One region of the Flavobacterium sp. CG_9.1 genome, then DNA from elsewhere that is predicted to be linked to it. Evidence: riboswitches for the same ligand, from Rfam matches in the RefSeq annotation. Region 1 holds a riboswitch; the other holds the start of a gene.
What was found. Region 1 has a riboswitch for S-adenosylmethionine ahead of IWX83_RS10845 (homocysteine S-methyltransferase family protein). Riboswitches for the same ligand answer to the same signal wherever they lie in the genome.
Positions count from the first base shown of each region.

Region 1 (12,677 bases):
CCTTTCAAGTCCTCACTACGTTGCGCTATCGCTACACTTCGCTGTGGGCTTTTCACTACTATCCCTCACGCGGTTCTGTGATAACAACAATATTATTTGCTTCTTTTTGTCATTCCGACAAAGGAGGAATCTCACTAGTTGCTAACGTGATGTGATTTCTCGTTCCTCGAAATGACAATCTAAACTACTTTATTTCTCATGAACATTTTCTGTCTTTGTGGGGAATCTCAGCAACCTCCTCGAATAACATAGATTCTTCCTTCTCTCGCTAGCATAAGAAATCTACTTACATTTATCATTATAATAATTTGCAATTTCAAATATATTTTCCTTCGTGAATTCTTTTGTATTAATTTTTTCACTTAATTCCTCACAATCTTTAAAACATTCTGCTGCCATTACTCTAAAGGTTTTGAATGTATTAACTTTTTGATACATTAATCTAGGAATAGATTCATTATTAAAATAACAATAATAATCTGAGTAGCTGTTAGAATTAAAATTTCCTCTCAAATTAACTACACTCACTTGACCTCCTAAACCAGGCCCCATGGAGAAACCGCCACCACCTTCAAAAGCATGGACTCCATAAATTTTAATCTTATCCTTTTCAACAATCAATTCTGCTAGAACATACTTTTTTTTATCAGTGCTATTCTTTTCTAACAGGAGCGAAGCTAGAATAAAATCATTTTTATTAATATTCTTCTTTCCGCTATAAACAGTAAATTTTAAGTTATTAATATCCGAAAAACCAATCTTCTCATGATTTTTCTTATTTACATCTTTAAAATCTATGTGATACAAACTTACTCTACCAAAACCACTTACTACATTTCCATTTTTCAATAACACTTTAACTTCTTCATATTTCGTCCCAAATTGAGAATAACTAAAATTTGTAATTAGAACCAACAGTGTAATTGTAAAATATTTTTTCATCATCTAAATAATTTATTGTTGTTTTTTAGTATTTATAACTTAACTCCGTTGAGAACTCACTCTTTTGAGAGCATCGTGAACGTATCTATTTCAAACCTATTAATAACGTTCAAAAAACCTCGCAATGATGAGACTACATCACCGCCGTCGAAATTCTTGGTCTATAATCCTTTGCAATATCAGCAATCAACTTGATGTGTTCTGGGGTTGTTCCGCAACAACCGCCTATAATGTTTACTAAATTATCGTCGAGATATTCTTTGATGAATGCTTGCATTTGCTCTGGTGTTTCATCGTATTCTCCAAAGGCGTTTGGCAATCCTGCATTAGGATGTGCTGATACATTGAACGACGTATTTTGAGACAAGGTTTGTAAATAAGGTTTCAATAAATCAGCTCCTAAAGCACAATTGAATCCTACACTCAACAACGGAATATGCGAAACTGAAACTAAAAAAGCTTCTACCGTTTGCCCAGAAAGTGTTCTTCCAGATGCATCGGTAATCGTTCCCGAAACCATAATTGGAATATCAATATTACGCTCGTCTTTGACTTGTTCAATGGCAAAAAGTGCTGCTTTAGCATTTAAAGTGTCGAAAATGGTTTCCACCAATAATAAATCGCTTCCTCCATCAATTAAGGCTTCGACTTGTTGTTTGTAGGCAATGCGTAAATCATCGAAAGTTACGGCTCTGTAACCGGGATCATTTACATCTGGTGACATGCTGGCCGTACGGTTTGTTGGTCCTATGGAACCGGCTACAAAACGAGGTTTGTCTGGATTTTTGGCTGTGAATTCATCGGCTACTTCACGGGCAATTCGTGCCGATTCATAGTTCAATTCATAAACCAAATCTTCTAGATGATAATCAGCCATACCAATTGTGGTTCCTGAGAACGTATTGGTTTCAACGATATCTGCTCCTGCTTCAAAATAGGCTGCGTGAACTGCTTTTATGGCTTGTGGCTGGGTAAGTGATAATAAATCATTGTTTCCTTTCAAGGAATGTGGAAAATCTTTGAAACGTTCGCCACGAAAATCCTCTTCAGAAAAATTGTAGCGTTGCAACATGGTTCCCATGGCTCCATCTAAAACAAGAATTCTTTCTTTTATAGCCTTATAAATAAGCCCTCTAGCCCCTGAATGGGGAACCCCTAAACTGTCTTTTGAAATGCTTGACATAATTGTTTATTTCTTGTAAATCCCGGTCTGCACTGAGATTCGTTCTTTTGATTAATAATTACAAAAGTTCACTATTTTAGCCCTTTAGCCCCGATTGCAGTGAAAATCCTTTCTCGTCCTGAACTTGTTTCAGGATCCTGAAACAAGTTCAGGACGAGAAAGATTGCAACGGAAAGCGGGAACGGTATTGGCAGAAAAAACGCCAATTGTTCGCTCCTGATACTGAAATTAATTCAGTAGGCTAAAATCGATAGGTTGTCAAGAAAAGGTTTGAGAAATACTAAGTGAGTATTCGTGTGTTATCTATCTTAGATGCTGAAACAAATTCAGCATAAAGTAGAATGTAGCACCTTCTTTAAAGATAAAGGGTTGCTAAGGTTTCATCGGGTCTTTCCCTCCGCCTTTCGTGATAACTTTCAATAAATATAGGAACAGTGCAAAGTAAAGACATAGCGCTAACAATTGCAAGTTTTTTTTAAAAGTTTCTAAGGCAGTTTGTTGCAAAAATTTTAAAAAAAAGGTTCTGAATTGCAAGGATTTAAACCAACCTTAGCAACTCAGAACCTTTGTAACTTTGTACCTTTTTTATACTATGGCTTTCACCACCGCTTTTGGAGCCTCTTTACGAGTTCCATCAAACCCATCAACACCAGAAACTGTCGTGTATTTCAATACATATTTCTTCCCTGGATTGATAATTTGGTAGGCTGCCTGGCACATTAAAGTCGCTTCATGGAAACCACAAAGAATCAATTTTAATTTTCCAGGATAGGTATTTACATCTCCTATTGCGAAAATTCCCGGAATGTTCGTTTGGTAATCCAATGAGTTATTTACTTTGATGGCATTTTTTTCAATGTCTAATCCCCAGTTTCCTATGGGACCTAATTTTGGTGTAAGTCCAAAAAGCGGAATAAAATAATCCGTTTCTATGGTTCTTCTTGCACCATTTTCATCAAGTACAACAGATTCGATATGTTCTGCTCCATTGAGCCCTACTACTTCAGCAGGTGTAATCAACCGTATTTTTCCAGCATCTTTTAATTCCTGTACTTTTTCAACAGAATCTAATGCGCCTCTAAACTCATTTCTTCTATGAATCAAAGTCACTTCAGAGGCAACGTTAGAAAGGAATATACTCCAGTCTAAAGCAGAATCTCCTCCACCTGAAATAACGACTCTTTTATCTCTAAATTTTTCTGGGTTCTTGATAAAATACTTAATCCCTTTCCCTTCATAAAAATTGATTCCGTCAATAAGTGGTTTTCTAGGTTCAAAACTTCCTAGTCCTCCAGCAATAGCCACTACCGAAGCCTGAATTTTTGTCCCTTTATTAGAGGTAACAATGAAGCTCCCATCCTCTTGCTTGTCAATCGTTTCTGCACGTTCTCCAAGAGTAAATCCGGGCTCAAATTGCTTGATTTGCTCCATCAGATTATTCACTAAATCCCCTGCTAAAACTTCAGGAAATCCCGGAATATCGTAAATTGGCTTTTTAGGATACAATTCTGATAATTGACCACCCACTTGCGGGAGTGCATCTAATATATGGCATTTTAATTTCAATAATCCTGCTTCAAAAACGGCAAATAAACCTGTAGGTCCGGCTCCTATTATAAGTATGTCTGTTTTAATCATTTTTTTATTAATTAGCCCCCTAGCCCCCAAAGGGGGAACTACAAGGAAGAGTTATTTTATTTATTTATTCGCCACAAATTACCAGTGAATTTTCTTAAATTTCAATGATAAATATCATTTTTTTCTCTCACTTATCCCCCGAAAGGAGAGAACCAGAAATTGAAGTTAATACTTTAAGTATAATATTTCACCTCAATATTTTCCCCCTTTGGGGGTCAGGGGGCTTTTTAACGCTTCGGTAATTTCATTCATTTTTTGAACTTTTTCTTCGAAATTTCCTTTCAGCGTCTTGCGATATTCATTCAAGTTTTCGACCATTTTATTGATGTCATCCGGAATTATTTCTTCAAAAAACTCACGTAATCGTTTGGCCGTTGTTGGTGATTTTCCATTAGTCGAAATAGCAATTTTCACATTTCCTTTGGTGACAATTCCACCCAAATAATAATCACATAATGGCGGCGTATCAGCAATGTTGCAAATCAAATATCTTTTTCTGGACAAATCATAAATCCTTTTATTCACTTTTAAATCATTAGTACAGGCAATAACCATGTGGCGTTTGCGTAGCATCCACCGATTGAACTTTTTATACGTCAGCTTTACTGTTGAATGGCTTGCCGCCAACGTTTCTAACTCAGGTAAAAATCGCGGCGCCACCACCTCAACATTTGCATTTGGACTCGATTTTAACAAAAAGGACAACTTTTCTAAACCTACATTTCCTCCACCTACAATAAGTGTGTTGAGATTGTGTAATTTCAAAAATATTGGATATAACTCATTCCTTTCCATAGACCAAGACCTTATTGTGATGCGATTTCAATTCGTTATAAAAAGCTACGTTTTTCTTACCATCACCTACTACTTCTCCGATTACAATAATAGCTGGAGAACTTAAATTCTTCTCTGCAACAATTTTATGAATGGTATCCACCGTTCCAATTCCTACTTTCTCCTGTGGAGTTGTTCCGTTTTGAATAATCGCAACGGGCATTTCTCCTTTAGATTCCTTTTGGAACAAAGCTACAATTTGGTCCAATTTACTCATTCCCATCAAAATCACAACGGTTGCTGTTGATTGAGCCGCTAAGACTACATCTGAAGACAATTTTCGTGCTGAAGTCGTCCCTGTAATCACCCAAAAACTCTCCGAAACTCCTCTTTTTGTCAACGAAATTCCTTGCGACGCAGGAACTGCAATAGAGGATGAAATTCCCGGCACTACAAATGTAGGAATTCCAAAGCTTTCTACGAATTCTATTTCTTCACTTCCACGACCAAAAATAAATGGATCACCTCCTTTTAGTCGCACCACATTTCCGTATGTAAGTGCATTGTCAACTATCAATTGATTGATCTCGTCTTGCGTATATTCATGACAACCTTTTCGCTTTCCCACAAATATTCTCAAAGCTTTCTTAGGAGCATAAGACAATAGTTCTTCATTTGCTAGGGCGTCATACAAAACTACATTAGCTTCCGCCAATGCTTTTGCACCTTTGATGGTAAGTAAATCCGGATCACCAGGACCAGCACCTACTAAAGTAACTTGAGGTTCTATTTTATTTTTCATCTTGAAGGTCTTTGGCTCTATATGTTTCTATGGTATCAAAAAATGCAATGGCTTCTTGAATGTATTTTGTAGCAAATTCTTTAGAGGGTTCCTCATCTTTAATTTGAAATACTAAAGCTTTTAAAGTCGATTGCAATGGGATTTTATTGGTTTCCACAAAAACAGTATCAAATAAATCTATTATTCCAGCTTGATGATTTGTTTTTTGGTTTTCTGAAAGCAATAAGGCTTTGGATCCATTTACAAAACCGGCATACGCGTGATAAATAGCATCAGACCATTTTCCTTCTTCGAAAGCTTCTTGCGCAAAAGTCAATTTATCTTTGGCTTCTAATAACAAAGTAGCTACTAAATCAATTACAACCCCGGCGCATTCTCCTATTCCAACTGCTTTCACGTAGTTATCAGCATTTCCCCAATCTACAAAATCAGCTTCGGTAAGATTCGTCAAATCGGCTAAGGGTTTCAACATTTCATAGAAATATTTCTCGCCTTTGGCATCGTAATAATTCAAGAATGATTGTCCATTTCCATTCGCTTCAAAATCATTTAAAATGTAACGCAAAGCATCAGGTCCTCTTCGGCTTGGGATTTTGATCACCTTATCTGAAAATCTTCCTGATCCGTTTCCTAAATTTCCACCACCCAATAATACTTGAAGTGCTGGCGCTACTAATTTTCCAGCATTGATTGACATTCCTTGAAAACCAATTTCCGCCATATTATGTTGCCCACAAGCATTCATACAACCACTGATTTTAATCGTGATTTCCTGATTGTTGCTGTATTGTGGATATTCTGTTTTTAAAACTCTTTCTAGTTCTACTGCGATTCCGGTGCTGCTTGCAATTCCTAAATTACAGGTATCGGTACCCGGACAAGCTGTAATGTCTGAAATGGTATTATAACCCAAAGCCACAAAATCTAATTTGGCTAATTCTTGGTAGAAAAAAGGTAAATTTTCTTCTTTTACGTGACGAATCAAAATATCTTGTCTCAAAGAAAAACGCAACTCATTAGCTGCATAATTTTTTATTAGTTCTGCCAATGCTCTAGCTTTATCGGTATAAAAATCCCCTAGTAAAACTTTGATTCCAATGGCATAATATCCTTCTTGTTTTTGCGCGATTACATTTGATTTTTTCCACGCTTCGAAAGCTACTGTGTCTTCAATTGCTACTTTTGGCGCTTCCAATAAAGGAGCTGGAATTGCACCATCAAAAGCTGTTGTGTCTATTTCAACTACTTGGTGTGACAAGGCAAGTTTCTCTTCATCGACTAAACGTAAAAATTCATCACGACCAATATCTTTGATTAAGAATTTCATACGTGCTTTCAACCTTTTAGCTCTTTCGCCAAAGCGGTCAAAAATTCTCAAGACACCTTCAGTTGTTGGGATAATTTGGTTCACCGGAATAAATTCTGACAATAATTCGGCATGGCTTGGTTGAGAACCTAATCCTCCACCTAACATTACTTTGAATCCTCTTTCCCCATTTATAATTCTTGGAATAAATCCTAAATCATGTAAATAACTTAATGCCGTATCTTTATCAGAAGACGAAAATGAAATTTTGAATTTACGTCCCATTTCCTGACAAACCGGATTTCTCAAGAAAAACTGAAACATAGCGTGCGCATAAGGCGACACATCAAAAAGTTCTTCTGAATCGATTCCTGCTGTTTCGCTAGCCGTAATATTTCTTACGGTGTTTCCACAAGCTTCACGAAGTGTAACATCATCTTTTTCTAGTTCAGCCCAAAGTTGTGGCGTTCTGTCCAAACTTACATAGTGAATCTGGATATCCTGACGCGTTGTAATGTGTAAACGTCCTGTTGAATATTCGTCAGAGACTTTAGTAATACGCGTCAATTGCTCGCTGGTCACTTTACCAAAAGGCAATTTGATACGAATCATTTGTACGCCTTCCTGACGCTGACCGTACACTCCTCTAGCCAAACGAAGGCTACGGAAACGCTCATCATCAATTTTTCCATCACGGAATAAAGCAATTTTTCTTTCTAAATCGATAATGTCTTTTTGGACAATCGGGTCTTCTATTTCGGTTCTAAAACTTTCCATCTGTGTGTTGTTTTTGGCAAAAGTTATATTTAGTTTATAAATCCAACTCCTGCTGTGGTATTAGTAGCAACGTCTATTAAAATAAAAGCGCCGTTTGATTTATTGTCATTGTAAGCATCAAAATACAAGGCTTTGCTTAATTTAATAGTAACTTCGCCTATTTCATTAATGCTCAATTGAGTCGCTGGAGTCACTCCTGAATAATCGGTTGCGATTACGTTTTTCACGCTTTCAATTTTCACCAAAACTCTGTTGGTATTGTGTTGTACCAAATATTTTGTACCTGCAACTAACTTTTTGCTATCCATCCAGCAAATCGTTGTATTGATTTCTTTTTCAATTTTAGGCAACTCATCTGATTTTACAATCATATCACCTCTTGTTACATTGATATCATTTTCCAGTTCCAAAGTAATCGAAGAACCTGCAGTCGCTTCATCAAATTGTTTGTCAAAAAAGTGAATCTTGGTCACTTTAGATTCTGTTAAAGAAGGAAGAACCGTTACGGCATCGCCAACTTTAATATTGTTACCGTATAATTTTCCGGCATATCCTCTAAAGTCATGATACTCTTCTGTTTTTGGTCGGATAACGGTTTGCACTGGGAAACGTGCTTTTCCTGTTTCAAAAACATCTTCTGGTTCTAAAGCTTCTAAATGTTCCAAAACCGTTTGTCCGTTATACCAAGGCATGTTTTCTGATTTATCTGCAACGTTCCCTCCATTGATAGCACTCAACGGAATGTAACTTACGTTTTGCTCTTTGAATGAACTTTTGCTGTTCAATGCCTGAAAATCAGCTTTGATTTTGTTGTATACCTCTTCTGAATAATCAACTAAATCCATTTTGTTTACTGCAACAATCACTTCTTTTACTCTCAATAAATTATTGATAAAAAAGTGACGGTACGTTTGCTCAATTACCCCTTTACGGGCATCAATCAAAATAATTGAAACCTGCGAAGTCGAAGCTCCCGTAACCATGTTACGTGTATATTCAACGTGACCTGGAGTATCTGCAATAATGTAACTTTTCTTGGTTGTCGAAAAATAAATATGCGCCACATCAATCGTGATTCCCTGTTCTCTCTCTGCAACCAAACCGTCGGTAGCCAATGAAAAATCAAGATAATCGTATCCTTTTTGCTTGCTGCTTTTTTCTATTGCTTCAATTTTATCAGTAGTCAACGATTTTGTATCGTACAATAATCTCCCGATTAAGGTACTCTTTCCGTCATCTACACTTCCTGCTGTTGCTATTTTTAAAACTTCCATTCTACTATTGGTTTAAAGTTTAAGGTTTAAAGTTGTTTAACTTCGTTACTTAAATCTTTTAATTTTTAAATCCTTAAATCTTTCAATTGCTGTTCTCTAAAAGTATCCTTGTTGTTTTCTTTTCTCCATCGCAGCTTCAGAACGCTTGTCATCAATTCTAGCTCCTCTTTCTGAAATAGTCGAAGAACGAATCTCTCCAACTACTTCTTGAATCGTTGCTGCATACGAATCGACTGCTGCAGTACAACTCATATCTCCAACGGTTCTAAAACGAACGATTCGCTCTTCGATTTCTTCGTCTTCCTCTTGGTAAACAAATGGAGAATGCGACCAAATCATACCGTCTCTCAAGAATACTTTACGTTTGTGTGAAAAGTAAATCGATGGAATTTCGATTTGCTCTTGCTCAATATAACTCCAAACATCAAGCTCAGTCCAGTTCGAAATTGGGAAAACACGAACGTTTTGACCATTTTCAATTTTACCGTTCAAAATATCAAACAATTCCGGACGTTGGTTTTTTTCATCCCATTGACCAAAATCATCACGAACAGAAAAAATACGTTCTTTAGCTCTTGCTTTCTCCTCATCACGACGCGCACCACCTATACACGCATCAAACTTAAATTCTTCGATAGCATCTAAAAGTGTTGTGGTTTGCAAACTATTTCTGCTAGAATATTTTCCTGATTCTTCTACCACTTTCCCTTCGTCAATAGCGTCTTGTACGTTACGAACAATTAACTCTAATCCCAATTCTTTTACCAATCGGTCTCGGAATTCAACAGTTTCAGGAAAATTATGTCCCGTATCTACGTGCAACAATGGAAAAGGAATTTTAGCAGGAAAAAATGCTTTTTGTGCTAAACGCACCAATGTAATTGAATCTTTACCACCAGAAAAAAGCAATACTGGTTTGTCAAATTGAGATATCACTTCTCTAAATATATATATCGCTTCGCTTTCTAAAGCGTTTGTTTTTACTATTGAACTCATTTTTTTTATTTAAAGATTTAAAGGATTGAAAAATTAAAAGATTTCAACAACCATTTATAATTTATAATTACTTCTGATGCAATCCGCATTCTTTATGACTGGATTCCCACCACCATCTTCCTGCTCTAATATCTTCGTCATCAGCTATTGCTCTGGTACAAGGCGCGCAACCTATACTAAAAAATCCTTTTTTGTGTAAGGTGTTTTGCGGTACATTATTCGCTTCTAAATAATCTTCAACTTCTTTCAAAGTCCATTTTAACAAAGGGTTGAATTTGATTATGTCAAACTTACTGTCGTATTCAAAAAGATCTAAATCATTTCTGTTTTCGGATTGTTCGGCTCTTAAACCTGTGATCCAAACTGAATTTCCTTTCAAGGCTTTAGTCAATGGAGCTACTTTTCGAATGAAGCAACATTCTTTTCTATTCTCCACGGATTCATAAAAACTGTTTGGACCTTTTTCATTTAATAATTCTTCTACTGCAGTTGCTTCTGGAAAATAGGTTTTAATATCTATTTTATACTTGGTCATTGTTTTGTGAAAAACATCATATGTTTCTTGAAACAACCTTCCTGTATCTAATGTAAAGATGGTGATTGGCAAATTTTGCTTCGCAATTATAGCCGTAATCACTTGATCTTCTTGCCCAAAAGAAGTGGAAAAAACTACTTTATCCTCACATTCACTCGCTAAAAAAGCAAGTGTTTCTTCTAGTGAAAAAGTTGCAGTTCTATTTAACAAAGTCTTTAAACTTGCTATATTCATTATAATAATTTAGATAATGTTCGTAAACTCAAAACAATAATTAAAATTCCAACCAAAATCATCATCGGTTGTCTTTTGATTTTGTTGACTAATAAAGCTGCTATTGGCGCCGCTATAACGCCTCCTAAAATCAGTCCTATTATCACTTGCCATCCTTCAATTCCCCCAAAAATCATGAAAGTGATTCCGCTAGCGAATGAAACGGCAAATTCAGCGGCATTCACAGAACCTATGGTGTACCTCGGATTTCTGCCTCGTCCTAATAAGGTTGAAGTCACAATTGGACCCCAACCTCCCCCGCCCACAGCATCCATAAATCCCCCAAAAGAGGCCAAAATACCCAAACGTTTGGTTTTCTTTTTTATAATATTTTTTTGCATTGCTTTTCTAATAATGATACAAGCCAATACAATCATGTAAACAGCAATAAACGGCTTAATCACATCCCCATCAATCACATCTGACAATAAATAGGCTCCCGTGATTGACCCTAAAACACCTGGTATCAGCAAGTGTCTTACTAATTTTTTATTGATATTTCCAAATTTATGATGCGAAATAGCCGATACTCCCGTAGTAAACATTTCGGCAACATGTACTCCAGTGCTACTTACTACAGGCGGAACGCCGTACGCCAATAAAAAAGAAGTGGAAGTCGCTCCATAACCCATTCCTAATGTCCCATCCACTAATTGTGCAAAAACACCGATACAAAAAAAGATTAAAAAATCTGTATCGAATCCAGCAACAAATCCATTCCAAGAAAATTCAGCATGATGATTATAAACCAGTGTAGCAATTAATCCAACTAATAAAACTACCGGAATCACAACCCACAGACGCTCTTTGAAGGATGTTTCGATTTTTACGGCAACAGTATTCTCTTTATTCTCTTTGCTCATGCTTCTCAAATTCAACTGTTTTTTATTATTTTAATCTATTACCCCATCGGAATAGTAGATTATATTGCAAAAGTAAAGATTTAAACTTAACTACAAAATTTATTTTGTGATATTTATCTAAAAAGCAATATCAGCCAGCGTATTGTTTTCCAATATCAAGAGCGTATTGTCACGCACTTCAGTCATTAGCTTACGCACCGCGCAAGTGGTTTCATCGGAGCAGTCAGCACAAGGCTCATAAAAATTGTGGCTAGCGCATGGAAGTAGTGCAATTGGCCCTTCGAGAATTCGATAGACATGAGCCATATTGATATCCTTTGGTTCTTTTATCAAGTAATAGCCACCCCCTTTTCCTTTCTTAGCACCCAAAAATCCGGAGTGACGCAGTAACAACAATATGCTTTCTAAAAATTTCAACGAAATAGTTTCACTTTTGGCAATATCAGCAATTGCTACTGGGGTTTGATCTTCTTGGCGAGCCAAAAAAGTCAACGCTTTTATTCCGTATTTTGTTTTCTTTGAAAGCATGTTAAAAAAATATAAGATTGAAGATTAACGATTTTTTAATTTCAGATTGAAAATTAATTTGAAATCAAAACGTATTTAATATTGTAACAACAAAAATATACTTTTTGAATGAAGAATAGTGACTGATGATTAACGATTATTATCCGACTCGAAATCTAAAATCACTAATCATCAATCTAAAATCTTACGAAAGCGCCTGTTCCAAATCAGCAATAACATCTTTCACGGTTTCTAATCCTACTGAAACTCGCACCAAACCATCAATAATACTTACCGCTAACCGTTCATCCACTGATAATTTGCTATGAGTTGTGGATGCTGGATGCGTAACAATAGTTCTGGTATCTCCAATATTTGCCGAAAGGGAACAGAGTTTTATTTTATCCAAAAATGCTCTTCCTGCTTCTAGCCCGCCTTTGATTTCAAAAGCAATAATATTACCGCCTAGTAACATTTGCTTTTTGGCGATTTCATATTTTGGATGCGATTTCAAGAACGGATATTTTACGCTATTCACATTCAGATTTTTTTCTAAAAATTCGGCTACTAGCAATGCATTTTCGCAATGCTTCTCAACGCGAACTGCGAGCGTCTCTAAACTTTTGGATAAAACCCAAGCATTAAAAGGCGATAAAGCAGGTCCTGTATTTCTTGCAAACAAATAGATTTGACGAATTAAATCTTCCTGTCCAACGGTTACACCACCCAAAACACGTCCTTGACCATCAATTAGTTTTGTGGCAGAATGAATAACTAGATGGGCTCCCCACTTTATAGGTTGCTGGA
Region 1 is NZ_JADOVC010000018.1:44,085-56,761, forward strand. It holds gene IWX83_RS10840 (hypothetical protein) at 283-945, opposite strand; gene IWX83_RS10845 (homocysteine S-methyltransferase family protein) at 1,076-2,125, opposite strand; SAM riboswitch class I at 2,422-2,541, opposite strand; gene IWX83_RS10850 (NAD(P)/FAD-dependent oxidoreductase) at 2,711-3,763, opposite strand; gene IWX83_RS10855 (bifunctional precorrin-2 dehydrogenase/sirohydrochlorin ferrochelatase) at 3,956-4,558, opposite strand; gene cobA (uroporphyrinogen-III C-methyltransferase) at 4,545-5,339, opposite strand; gene IWX83_RS10865 (HEPN domain-containing protein) at 5,329-7,422, opposite strand; gene IWX83_RS10870 (sulfate adenylyltransferase subunit 1) at 7,452-8,696, opposite strand; gene cysD (sulfate adenylyltransferase subunit CysD) at 8,793-9,692, opposite strand; gene IWX83_RS10880 (phosphoadenylyl-sulfate reductase) at 9,760-10,461, opposite strand; gene IWX83_RS10885 (sulfite exporter TauE/SafE family protein) at 10,461-11,363, opposite strand; gene IWX83_RS10890 (Rrf2 family transcriptional regulator) at 11,481-11,891, opposite strand; gene IWX83_RS10895 (PLP-dependent aspartate aminotransferase family protein) at 12,076-12,677, opposite strand, start outside.

Region 2 (12,677 bases), on a different contig from region 1:
AAGTGCTACTGAATTCAGAATAAATATGACTCCCAAAGCGACAGACGTTTCTTTTTCATTGGATTTGATTACGGGAGCGATTGCTGCAATTGCACTACCGCCACAAATTGCAGTACCACATGAAATTAAATGAGATGTTTTCTTCTCGATTTTGAGACATTTTCCTAAAAAGGTTCCTAAAACCAAAGTTGTGAAAATAGAAATCACGGTAAACAAAAAACCTTCTTTTCCTGCCGAAACAGCACTGTGAATATTCATACCAAATCCCAAACCCACTACTGAAAATTGCAACAAATAATTAGTCGCTTTATGATTTAAATTTAAAAATGGATGTCCAAAAAGATTGGCGACTACTAATCCTAATACTAAGGCTATAGGCGGAGAGACAAAAATTGTTGTACAAAATAATAGCAACACAACAAAAATGAGTTGCTGCAATTTGGCATTTACTTTAAAAAAAATAAAAGGTTGTTTTTGAATTTCTTTATGATGCGTTTCCATTGTAAAGTAATTGAATTATTACGGTACAAAGGTGCTTAGATAAAACAATTTATCCCAATCGTAAATTGTAATCTACTATAACTTTAAATTATAATGATTTGAAATGTTTTGTATAAACAAATCCGAAAGCGAATCTGTTTTTCCTTGCAAGGTGATGATATAAAAGAAACGTTCAATTATCAGTTCTTTAATATTTAATATTGCCAATTCATTACTTTGAAGTTCTTTTTTTATCGCATGAATCGATATAAAAGCTACACAATCAGAATTTATTAAATAAGATTTTATACTTTCAGTACTGCCTAATTGCATTTCAATTTGCAATTCGGATATTTTAATTTCAAATGGTTTCAACGCATGTTCAATAACTTCAAGTGTTCCTGAACCTCGTTCTCGCATTAAAAAACGCATCCTTTTTAAATCTTTTTGCGTCACTTCATTACGTTTGCTCAAAGGATTGGAACTGTTACAAACTAAAACCAATTCATCTTTTAAAAACGCGGCATATTTAATAGACTTATTTTTAGATTGTCCTTCTACAATTCCAATTTCAATTTCTTGTTTCAATAGAGCGTTTTCAATTTGTTCTGTATTTCCGTTCAGTAAACTCACTTTTATATCTTGTAACTTTTGATGAAAACGAGCTAATAGTGGTGGGATTATATACTGAGAGATTGTTGTACTGGCGCCTATTCGCAACAATCCCGAACGTTGATTAATCAGTGTACTCATGTCAAAATCTATTTCGCGGTACACTTCAAAAATACTTTTGGTATGTTGTAACAATACTTCCCCAGCAGTTGTTAAGGAGATTTTTGATCCACTTCGATCAAAAAGTTTAATCTTATAGTGTTCTTCTAACTCTTGAATGTGCTTTGAAATAGCTGGTTGCGAAATAAACAATTCCGCTGCTGCTTTTGTAAAACTCAAACGATTGGCAACCGTATAAAAAACTTTTAGTCTAAAATCCATGTTATTTTCTCGTATTTACTTAAAGCAATCCATTGTATTTTCGAACAAACCACTCTGTAGCAAGTAAAATGGAGATCAATATTAATAACCAAACCCAGTCAATCAAAGGTGTCTTGGTTACACTATTTTTCTGTATTGCTTTGTAATCCTCGTTTTCCAAAAGTGTTTTTATTAAACCATTTATTTGGTCTGGAAAATATACCTTGCCCTCCGTTTGCGATGCTAATTGCGTCAATTTGGCTACATCAGGATTGATAAATTGCTTTTCGATATCAAAATCAAGAATTTCAAAACTGCTGGAGTAAGTCGTTCCAGAATTTAATTCTTTTACTGAAAAGGAATAAGAACCCGATTTTAATCTATCCAGATTCACTTTATAGGAGTTGTTTCCTTTCAATAAATCGTAGTTCGTCGTTTGTTTCGTTTTAGTATTAGTAACAGCAATTGTCAATCTCGCTTTTTCGTCAAATTCATAGTTTTTATTAAAATATTGAGCTGTAATTTCGATTGCTTCGCCTGAGTTGTAAAAACTTTCATGTTCCACTACCAATGATTTTTTGGAGTTATTAGAAGCTAAAAATTGAACAACCTTATCTATGAAAAGATCGTATTTCTCAAATGATTGTGTATCTACATGTGTTTGTAAACGCCATTTCCAACTATTTTCACCCAAAAGATAAGCAACTCGTTTGCCTTGATTTTCTGCAAAAGCGAGCAAAGGCGCGTTCGTCTCGATTGTTCTAATTTTAGATGAAAGTAAAACTGAGATTGCTCCCTTTGTAGTAACGGTACCAAAAGCATTTTGTAAAGGCGTGAAATTTTCAAACCCAATATTCTCCACTGCAAACAAGTTAAATTGCTTATTAAAAACGGATAAATAATCCTCTTTTTGTCCGCTCATTTTAAAGTCTAAATTATCCTGTTGCTGATTTAAAAAATTAAAATCTGTATTGTTACCAGTAATAATAAACGTATTGATTCCAGCCATTTTACTATTCTCAAAAATAGTTTTGAATTCAGCAGTAGGTTGGTAAAAAATAAGAATAGTATAATCTTGTACTGATTTGATATCATTAGGCTTAACAATTTTCACTTTGCGTTGTACATTAGATTCAATTGCTCTTTTTAATGCTCCTAAATCAGGATGGCTGATTGCCGAAACGAGTGCAATAGAAGTCTTTTGATCCAGTACTTCAACGGCAAAATTCTTCGTATTATTATACTTGTTCTTTTCCTGTTCTTTGGATGAAATAGTAGCTTTAAAAAGCTGTAATCCTATTTTATCAGCGGGCAAGAGCAGGCTAACTGTTTCCGTTTTTTTAGAAGCTGAAAAAGCAATCGGTTGTTTGCTATAGACTGCTTTTCCTTGCGAAATAATAAAATCAGCCGTTATGCTTTTAGTTCCAGAATAGTGTAAAAAAGCTTCTACAGGAAACTTGTTCTTATGAAAAGCATATTTATTCACGTTCAATTGATTGATTTTGAAATCTAAAAAAGTAGTCGTATCTCCTACTACAAGGGGATATACTTTATTTGTAGCATCAAAACTATACACATAATCATTACCTGAAGTTTGGTTTCCATCGGTAATCAAAACCGTTGGATAACTAGTATTTTTATAGATACTTTTTAAATTTTTGGAGACAGCATCTATATTGGTTTGCGTTCCTTTAAAGTCAAGTGTGGTTGCAGGTTCAAAATCATCTGAAAATCGATACAATTGCACGTCAAATTTTTCTTGTAACGCCGAGTTTGCTTCTAATTTTTTATACAATTCCACTGCTTTTTCATTCGCATTTAAAAACGAAACTGAGCCGGAGTTATCCACTACAATGGGTAGAGGCGTTTTTACGGTTTCAAGGGTGTTTTTAGTTAATGTTGGATTAATCAATAACAGTAAAATTCCAAAAATGGATAAAAAACGTAAAAAAGCCAAAAACCAACCGACTTTCGATTTGTTTTTGGCTTTGTAGATATATTGAAAATAGGATAAACCACCTGCTATTAATAAAGAAAAAAGTAATAATAGTATGGTGGTTGTGGTCATATTTTGGTCGTATTCAAAAATCAATTTAGGTTCTCAGAATGGTATCCTGAAAACTAAATACCAATTCTTATTTTAAGTAAGCATTCCGCCACAAACGTTCATAACTTGTCCTGTTACATAGGCACTCATATCAGAGGCAAAGAAAAGACACGCATTAGCAACATCTTCCGTTGTTCCACCGCGTTTCAAAGGGATTCCATCTCTCCATCCTTTGACCACATCTTCATTTAATTTAGCCGTCATTTCCGTTTCTATAAATCCTGGAGCAATTGCATTGCAACGAATATTACGAGAACCTAATTCTAATGCTACTGATTTTGTAAATCCAATAACGCCTGCTTTTGATGCCGCATAATTAGTTTGTCCTGCATTTCCTTTCACTCCTACCACAGAACTCATATTGATAATAGAACCAGACCGTTGTTTTAGGAATGTACGTTGAATGGCTTTAGTCATATTAAAAACCGACTTCAAATTCACATCAATTACTTGATCAAAATCAGCTTCTGACATACGCATCAATAGGTTGTCTTTAGTAATTCCAGCGTTATTTATTAAAATATCAACTGTTCCAAATTCAGCTATAACGGCGTCAACAAGCGTTTGCGCTTCGTTAAAATCCGCCGCATTTGATTGGTAGCCTTTTGCTTTGATCCCAAGAGCATTCAATTCATTCTCTAAAGCCATCGCTGATTCTACTGATGAACTATAAGTAAATGCAACATTTGCACCTTGTTTTGCAAAAACTTCTGCAATTCCCTTTCCAATTCCGCGACTTGCTCCTGTGATAATGGCAACTTTTCCTTCTAGTAATTTCATAATCAAAAATTAATTTATTTTTTATTTTGAGCTATTCCTGCTATTCATTGCAATCTTTTCTATTTTTAAAGAAAAAATAGAAAAGGATTTCCATTGCTATCAGGGCTAAAAACGACTTGCCAAATATATACTTTTTCCTTTCTTAAAAAAAATTTCGCTTTCAATAACAATCATAAAATTTCCTTTTTAGATGTGAAAAAATCGTTTGACCAGTTTATCCCAAAAGGAACTATAAATAGCGACTAACGTAAAGACGAGTAAAAATAAATGATACCAAGCATTACTAATCAAATCAAAAAAATCTAATTTTCCATTTGCAAAACTTAATATTAGTAATACTTGCGCACCATAAGGTAAAATCCCTTGTACAATGCACGAAAAAATATCTAAAATTGCTGCTGTTTTTTTTGAACTTAAATCATACTCATCATTAATTTCTTTTGCAATAGGACCTGTAATTACAATGGAAACGGTGTTATTGGCGATAGCCAAATTAGCAAAGCCTACCAAAGCTCCAATTCCAGCTTGTGCTGATTTTTTATTTTTAATTCGTTTTTTGATTTGGACCAACAGATAAGTAATTCCGCCTGCTTTGTCAACTAGAGCAGCAAGTCCGCCAGTAAGCATCGAAAGCAAAAAGATGTCGGTCATACTCGTAAAACCTTCATAGATCTTTTGAGTGAATTCCATTATTGTAAAAGAACCTCCAACATACCCAATAATGCCCGCTAATAACGTTCCTATAATTAATGTAGAAAAAACATTAACACCTACAACCGCTAAAACAATGACCAATAAATAAGGTACAATTGCAATCCATGAAAAATCATTTTTTGCAATAGCTACAGTAACAATATCAGAGTTTAACCCCAAGTAAAAGAAAACTAGAATAGTAAATAGTGCTGCTGGAAAGGCAATAAACAAATTCACCTTGAATTTATCTTTTAATTCACATCCTAAGGACTGAGTAGCTGCAATAGTAGTGTCAGAGATCATGGATAAATTATCCCCAAGCATCGAACCGCCTAATAAAGCACCCGATATCAATGGTAGAGAAGCGCCACTTTTATCAGCAAGTGAAACCGCTATTGGTCCAATAGCTACAATAGCGCCAACTGAAGTTCCTGTTGCTGTTGATAAAAACGCAGCAATCAAGAAAATTCCTAGTGGAAAATAAGCCACGTCAATCGTGTTGATTCCAAGATTCACTACCGCATCAACGCCGCCCATAGCTTTACTCACCACTGCAAAAGCACCCGCAAGTAAATAAATCAAGCACATGGTCATAATTTTGCTTTCGCCACAACCTGCTATCAAGGTCTCCACTTTGTCTTCAGTTGATGATTTGTATAATAAAAAAGCGGCTATTATACCAATGAGAACTGCTACTGGGGACGGAAAAGCATAAAAATCATTCAAGACAATTCCTGCTCCTAAAAATGTAAAAATAAATACAAACAACGGAATCAACGCAAAGGGATTTCCGGTTTCTTTTGAAAATAGAGTCATAAAAATAATTTAAAATTAAAAGTTATGACGAAAAATAAAGCTACTAATGGGAATGTAAACAACATTTTTTCCAAAGGATTTGGCTTATCGTTTTAGCACCTTGCTTGTTGCTGCAGGTTGCTATCCTATTACAGGATTCGTGATAACGGGTGCAAAAGTAATTAATAATTCATGAAATGTTTTGAATTTCATCCAAAAATATTTTAAAACAAAAAAAGCGCCACATTAATATGTAACGCTTCCATATAAAATACTTAAAAACAGTTGTTCACTTTTTAAAAAGCTACATTCCATTTAGGCAATCTTCCGTTTTCGTCTAAGAAGTTTTGTAAAACTTGTCCTTCTACAAAAGTTGGAATTACTTTGGTCTTGTCATTAAATGTTTCGTACCAAACCACTTCTAGCGTGCTTATATCTTCAATTTTCATTTGCGCTGGCCAAGAATACTTTCTTCCTGTTTTTGCAAATTGGTGTCCTTCTACAATTTTTTCTTGAAGACCACCATTTTTAATTTTCAAAGTTCCGTTATTTTGAACGGTACCAGTAGAACCAACCATTATTAACTCTTTTTCATCCCCTACTGAGTATACTAAAAATACTCCAGATCCTTCTGAAGCATTGCATACTTCTGCAAGACTATCTTCTGCAGTAAATGAAAACTGATTGGTAACTTTGAATTTTTTTAATTCTTTGTACATATTATTTTATTTTTATTTGAAATGACTTCGACAAAAAAATACCCCACAAAATCGTGAGGCCCATTAGAAACCATTCGTTTGTATTTACTTTTATTAGTATTGAATCTGAAAAAAACAAATCCATTTAATAAAGTGCAAAGATATTTCTTTAATTGAATTTATAATAAAAAAGCCCCACAAATTGCGAGGCTTTTTAGAATATTTAATTGGAGTATTAGATTAACCTAAAACTTCTTTTACTTTTTTACCAATTTCTGCTGGTGAATCCACTACGTGAATTCCACATTCTCTCATGATTTGTTTCTTAGCTTCTGCAGTGTCATCTGAACCACCAACAATTGCACCTGCATGTCCCATTGTACGTCCTGGAGGAGCGGTAACTCCTGCAATGAATCCTACAACTGGTTTACGGTTACCATCAGCTTTGATCCAATGAGCAGCATCAGCTTCTAATTGTCCACCAATTTCACCTATCATTACGATACATTCTGTTTCTGGATCGTTCATCAATAATTCAACTGCTTCTTTTGTAGTTGTTCCAATAATTGGGTCTCCACCAATACCAATTGCAGTAGTGATTCCTAATCCTTGTTTTACTACTTGGTCAGCCGCTTCGTACGTTAATGTTCCCGATTTAGAAACAATACCTACAGTTCCTTTTTTGAAAACAAAACCTGGCATGATACCAACTTTAGCTTCACCCGGAGTGATTATTCCAGGGCAGTTTGGACCTATTAATCTTGCGTTTCTTTCTTTAACATAACTATTTGCTTTTATCATGTCAGCAACAGGAATTCCTTCAGTAATTGCAATAATTACTTTTATACCTGCATCTGCAGCTTCCATTATTGCATCAGCAGCAAAAGCTGGCGGTACAAAAATGATAGTTGTATCAGCTCCTGCTTGTTCTACAGCATCTTTTACAGTATTAAAAACGGGTCTATCTAAGTGAGTAGTCCCACCTTTTCCTGGAGTTACACCACCAACAACGTTAGTACCGTACTCAATCATTTGAGAAGCATGGAAAGTTCCTTCGCTTCCTGTAAAACCTTGAACAATTATTTTGGAATCTTTATTAACTAAAACACTCATGATATATTTTTTATGTAGTTTTTAAAATGGTTATGCAAAAGTATAAAATAGTAAGCACTAATCCATATTCAGTATTCAGTTTTTTGACACTAAATTAGGATAATTGGCTCATTTGATAGCCTCGAAATAATTTATTGTCTTTTATTTGCCAAATAACTATAAAATGTGCCAATAACATTTCTTCTCTTGGGTTCTCAATCGTTTTCACAAAATGAGAATAACGTACCGAAATCAAATCATTTTCACCAATAAGATGGCTTATACGAACCTTAGAACGGACATAAGCTTTACTTAAATCATTGGACAAATTTAATAACGAATCATAATTAAGTTCCACAAATCCTGTACTACTATTCCATTCCACGATTACCTCTGGATGCAAAAAATCTTTGATAACTTCACGATCAATTAAAGCATCCGATTTATAAAATTTCTGAACAATTTCTTTAGCAGACATATTATTTTAGTTTATTTAGAATTTCGGGTATCTTTTTGATATTAGCCAGTTGTTTCAATTTTTCTCTTGATTCTTCAATTGGAGTACCAAAATAAGACTTTCCGCCTTCAACGGATTTTGTCACTCCAGTTTGACCCAAAATAATTGCCTTAGCTCCTATAGTAATACCGCTAGTGGTTCCTACTTGTCCCCAAATCGTTACTTCATCTTCAATAATCACACAACCTGCTATTCCAGTTTGAGAGGCGATTAAACATTTTTTTCCAATAACAGTATCATGACCCACATGTACTTGATTGTCAATTTTTGTGCCTTCGCCAATTGTTGTGTCACCAGTTACACCTTTGTCAATAGTACAAAGTGCTCCAATACCCACATTATCTTTGATTACCACGCGACCACCGGAAAGTAATTGATCATAACCTTCAGGCCGCTTTTTATAGTAAAAAGCATCTGCGCCTAGAATCGTTCCTGCATGAATCATTACATTATCGCCAATTACGGTATAATCATAAATAGAAACATTAGAATGAATTAAGCAATTCTTGCCAATAACAACATGATTTCCAATAAATGTATTTGGCTGTATCACAGTTCCTTCACCTACTGAAGATGAAGTTGCTATTGAAACATTTGAAAATTGAAAAGGCCTGAAATAATTCGTCAATTTATTAAAATCTCTAAAAGGATCTTCTGATACCAGTAACGCTTTTCCTTCGGGACACGCGACATTTTTGTTAATCAAAACTATGGACGCAGCAGAATTTAATGCCTTGTCATAATATTTTGGATGATCCACAAAAACAATATCGCCAAATTCGACAACATGAATTTCATTCATTCCTAAAACAGGAAAATTGGCATTACCTACATATTCGCAGCCAATGATACTTGCAATTTCTTCTAAGGTATACGCTTTTTGGAATTTCATTTATTTAGTATTCAGTGTTCAGTAATCAGTGTCCAGTATATGTGATTACTGAACACTGACCACTGCAAACTATTCTTTTACTCGTTCCATGTAAGAACCGGATGCAGTATCAATTTTAATTTTATCTCCTTCATTGATAAACAAAGGAACATTTACAGTTGCACCCGTTTCAACAGTCGCTGATTTAGTTGCATTTGTAGCTGTATTTCCTTTAATTCCTGGTTCAGCATAAGTCACTTCAAGAATAACAGATGCAGGCATATCCACAGAAAGTGGTAAGTCAGTCTCTGTATTGATACTTACCATTACGTTTTCTCCTTCTTTTAGCAAATCTGGTGAGTCTAAAATATTTTTGTTCAATGTAATTTGTTCGAAAGTCTCTGTGTTCATAAAATGAAAATCATCCCCTTCTGGATACAAAAATTGAAATTTGTGATTTTCTACTCTAACTTCTTCTATTTTATGTCCAGCAGAAAAGGTATTGTCTAATACTTTCCCATTAGTTAAACTTCTCAGTTTGGTTCTAACGAAAGCGGGTCCTTTTCCAGGTTTAACATGAAGAAATTCAATAATTTTGTAAATGTCATTGTTGTATTTGATACACAATCCGTTTTTAATATCTGATGTAGATGCCATTGTTATTTATGATTTATTTTTCCCATCCATACCCTCCCCGAGGGGGAGGGAGCTAAGACTAGAAATTTGTTAATTATTTATTTTCTGCTATTTAATTTTGTACTATCATTTTTTTTATCAAAATAATTCCATTTCGACTCTCTTTCCTTCGGGGAGAGCTGGGGAGGGGATTAATAATTTCCAGAATATCCTTTCATTACTCCTCTTGATGAATTTCTGATAAAATCAATAATTTCATCTCGTTCAGGTGTTGCTTCCATTTCAGCTTCAATAATCCCCAAAGCTTGCGTAACGTTGTAATTTTTTTGATATAAAATTCTGTAAATATCTTGAATTTCTCTGATTTTTTCAGATGTAAAGCCTCTCCTTCTCAATCCAACCGAATTAATTCCAACATAGGACAATGGTTCTTTTGCTGCTTTTGTGTACGGTGGAACATCTTTTCTTAGCAAAGACCCTCCTGAAATCATCGCATGGTCTCCCACACTGATAAATTGATGAACTGCTGATAAACCTCCAACAATAGCATAATTACCAATAGTTACGTGTCCTCCTAGAAGAACCCCATTAACAATAATAGCATTATTTCCTACGTGACAATCATGAGCAATGTGCGCTGTAGCCATAATTAAACAGTTGTCGCCAATTACAGTTTGTCCTGATGCAATTGTCCCTCTATTGATAGTAACGCACTCTCTGATTGTACAATTGTCCCCAATAATCACAAGCGAATCTTCTCCTCCAAACTTTAAATCTTGCGGAACAGCGGAGATAACTGCTCCTGGGAATATATTACAATTTTTTCCAATTCTTGCACCTTCCATAATCGTAACATTGGATCCTATCCAAGTACCGTCTCCAATGACAACGTTGTTATGAATAGTTGTAAAGGGTTCTATTACGACATTTTTGGCGATTTTAGCACCGGGATGAACATAGGCTAAGGGTTGATTCATTTTATTTTGTTTAACCGTTTAACTGTTTAAGCGATTGATCGAATAATCGATAATCAAATCAACAAAAATTATTGTTTTTTAGCAATCTGAGCCATTAATTCCGCTTCAGCAACTAGTTTTCCGTTTGCATAAGCATTTGCTTGCATGTGACAAATCCCTCTTCTGATAGGCGTTATCAAATCACATTTAAAAATTAAGGTGTCACCGGGTAATACTTTATGTTTGAATTTGACATTGTCAATTTTCATAAAATAAGTCAAATAATTTTCAGGATCCGGAACTGTGCTTAAAACTAAAATTCCTCCTGTTTGTGCCATGGCCTCTACTATTAAAACGCCTGGCATAACTGGTGCTTCTGGAAAATGACCTACAAAGAAATTTTCATTCATGGTAACATTTTTCATCCCTACAACATGGCTCTCAGACATTTCAATGATTCTATCAATCAATAAAAAGGGTGGTCTGTGAGGCAATACCGCCATAATTTTATGAATATCCATTAATGGCTCTAGATTCAAGTCATAAACGGGAACATAATTTCTCTGTTCTATTTTTATAATTTTTGCCATTTTTTTGGCAAATTGTGTATTTACAAAATGTCCTGGTTTATTAGCAATAACTTTTCCTTGTATTTTAGTACCTATTAAAGCTAAATCACCCACTACATCAAGCAGTTTGTGTCTTGCTGCTTCATTTGGATAATGCAAAGTAAGATTGTCTAAAATTCCATTAGGTTTTACGTTAATAGTTTCTTTTCCAAACGCAACTTTCAAGTTTTCCATTGTTGCCTCCGAAATTTCTTTATCAACATAGACTATTGCATTGTTCAAATCGCCTCCTTTTATCAATCCGTTTTCTAAAAGGGATTCTAATTCATGCAAAAAACTAAAAGTTCTGGATTCTGCTATTTCAGTTTTGAAATCAGCAATACTTTTCATGTTTGCATTTTGGGTACCTAAAATTTTAGTTCCAAAATCAACCATGGCAGTTACACAATAATGATCACTTGGCATCACTAAAATTTCACTTCCTGAAGCTTCGTCAGTGAATGAAATAACCTCTTTCACTACGTAAACTTTTCTTTTGGCATTTTGTTCTTCAAATCCTGCTTTTTCAAGTGCTTCAACAAAATATTTAGAAGAACCATCCATTATAGGCAGTTCCGAAGCGTTCAATTCGATAATTATGTTGTCTAAATCACAACCAATCAGTGCTGCTAAAACATGTTCTGGAGTTTGAATTTTAACACCCAGTTTTTCTAAATTAGTCCCTCTTTGGGTGTTTACTACATAATTTGCATCTGCTTCGATAATAGGATGTCCTTCCAGATCTACTCGAACAAAAGTAAAACCATTATTCACCGGAGCAGGTTTAAAAGTCATTTTAACTTCTTTACCGGTATGTAGTCCAACTCCAGTTAGCGAGATCTCTGTCGTGATGGTCTTCTGTTTAACCATTGTTTCCATTTTTTTGGTTTAATATTTGTTTCTTTAATTCTTTTATTTCGGCAACAATTTTAGGTAAATTCTTAAAATGAACATACGATTTGCTAAAATCGTTGTATCCAAATGCCGGACTTCCTTGCAAAATTTCGTTGTCTTTTATATTTCTTCCGACGCCAGCTTGCGCCTGAATTCGGACATTATTCCCAATGGTCAGATGACCTGAAATTCCTACTTGACCACCGATTAATCCATTTTTTCCAATTTTAGTAGAACCTGCAACGCCTGTTTGAGCAGCAATCACTGTATTCTCCCCTATTTCAACATTATGGGCTATCTGAATTTGATTATCAAGTTTTACTCCATTTCTAATAATAGTAGAACCCATCGTGGCTCTATCAATAGTAGTACAAGAGCCTATATCAACGTTATCTTCAATGATTACATTACCAATTTGAGGAATCTTTGTATAAGTTCCGTCTGGATTAGGCGCAAAGCCAAAACCGTCCGAACCAATGATAGCTCCTGAATGAATCGTGCAATTGTTACCAATTACAGTTTCCGAATATATTTTTGCACCAGCGAATAAAACTACATTATTACCAACTATAACATTG
Region 2 is NZ_JADOVC010000010.1:43,165-55,841, reverse strand. It holds gene IWX83_RS07255 (YeiH family protein) at 1-501, opposite strand, end outside; gene IWX83_RS07250 (LysR family transcriptional regulator) at 577-1,473, opposite strand; gene IWX83_RS07245 (hypothetical protein) at 1,493-3,520, opposite strand; gene fabG (3-oxoacyl-[acyl-carrier-protein] reductase) at 3,593-4,339, opposite strand; gene IWX83_RS07235 (Na+/H+ antiporter NhaC family protein) at 4,526-5,848, opposite strand; SAM-I-IV-variant riboswitch at 5,903-5,999, opposite strand; gene IWX83_RS07230 (hypothetical protein) at 6,124-6,546, opposite strand; gene sucD (succinate--CoA ligase subunit alpha) at 6,766-7,638, opposite strand; gene IWX83_RS07220 (hypothetical protein) at 7,733-8,095, opposite strand; gene IWX83_RS07215 (UDP-3-O-(3-hydroxymyristoyl)glucosamine N-acyltransferase) at 8,097-9,026, opposite strand; gene efp (elongation factor P) at 9,096-9,662, opposite strand; gene lpxA (acyl-ACP--UDP-N-acetylglucosamine O-acyltransferase) at 9,833-10,618, opposite strand; gene IWX83_RS07200 (bifunctional UDP-3-O-[3-hydroxymyristoyl] N-acetylglucosamine deacetylase/3-hydroxyacyl-ACP dehydratase) at 10,687-12,075, opposite strand; gene lpxD (UDP-3-O-(3-hydroxymyristoyl)glucosamine N-acyltransferase) at 12,068-12,677, opposite strand, start outside.
Region 2: it holds a riboswitch for S-adenosylmethionine, as region 1 does, so the genes downstream of both, IWX83_RS07235 (Na+/H+ antiporter NhaC family protein) here and IWX83_RS10845 (homocysteine S-methyltransferase family protein) in region 1, are expected to answer to the same signal.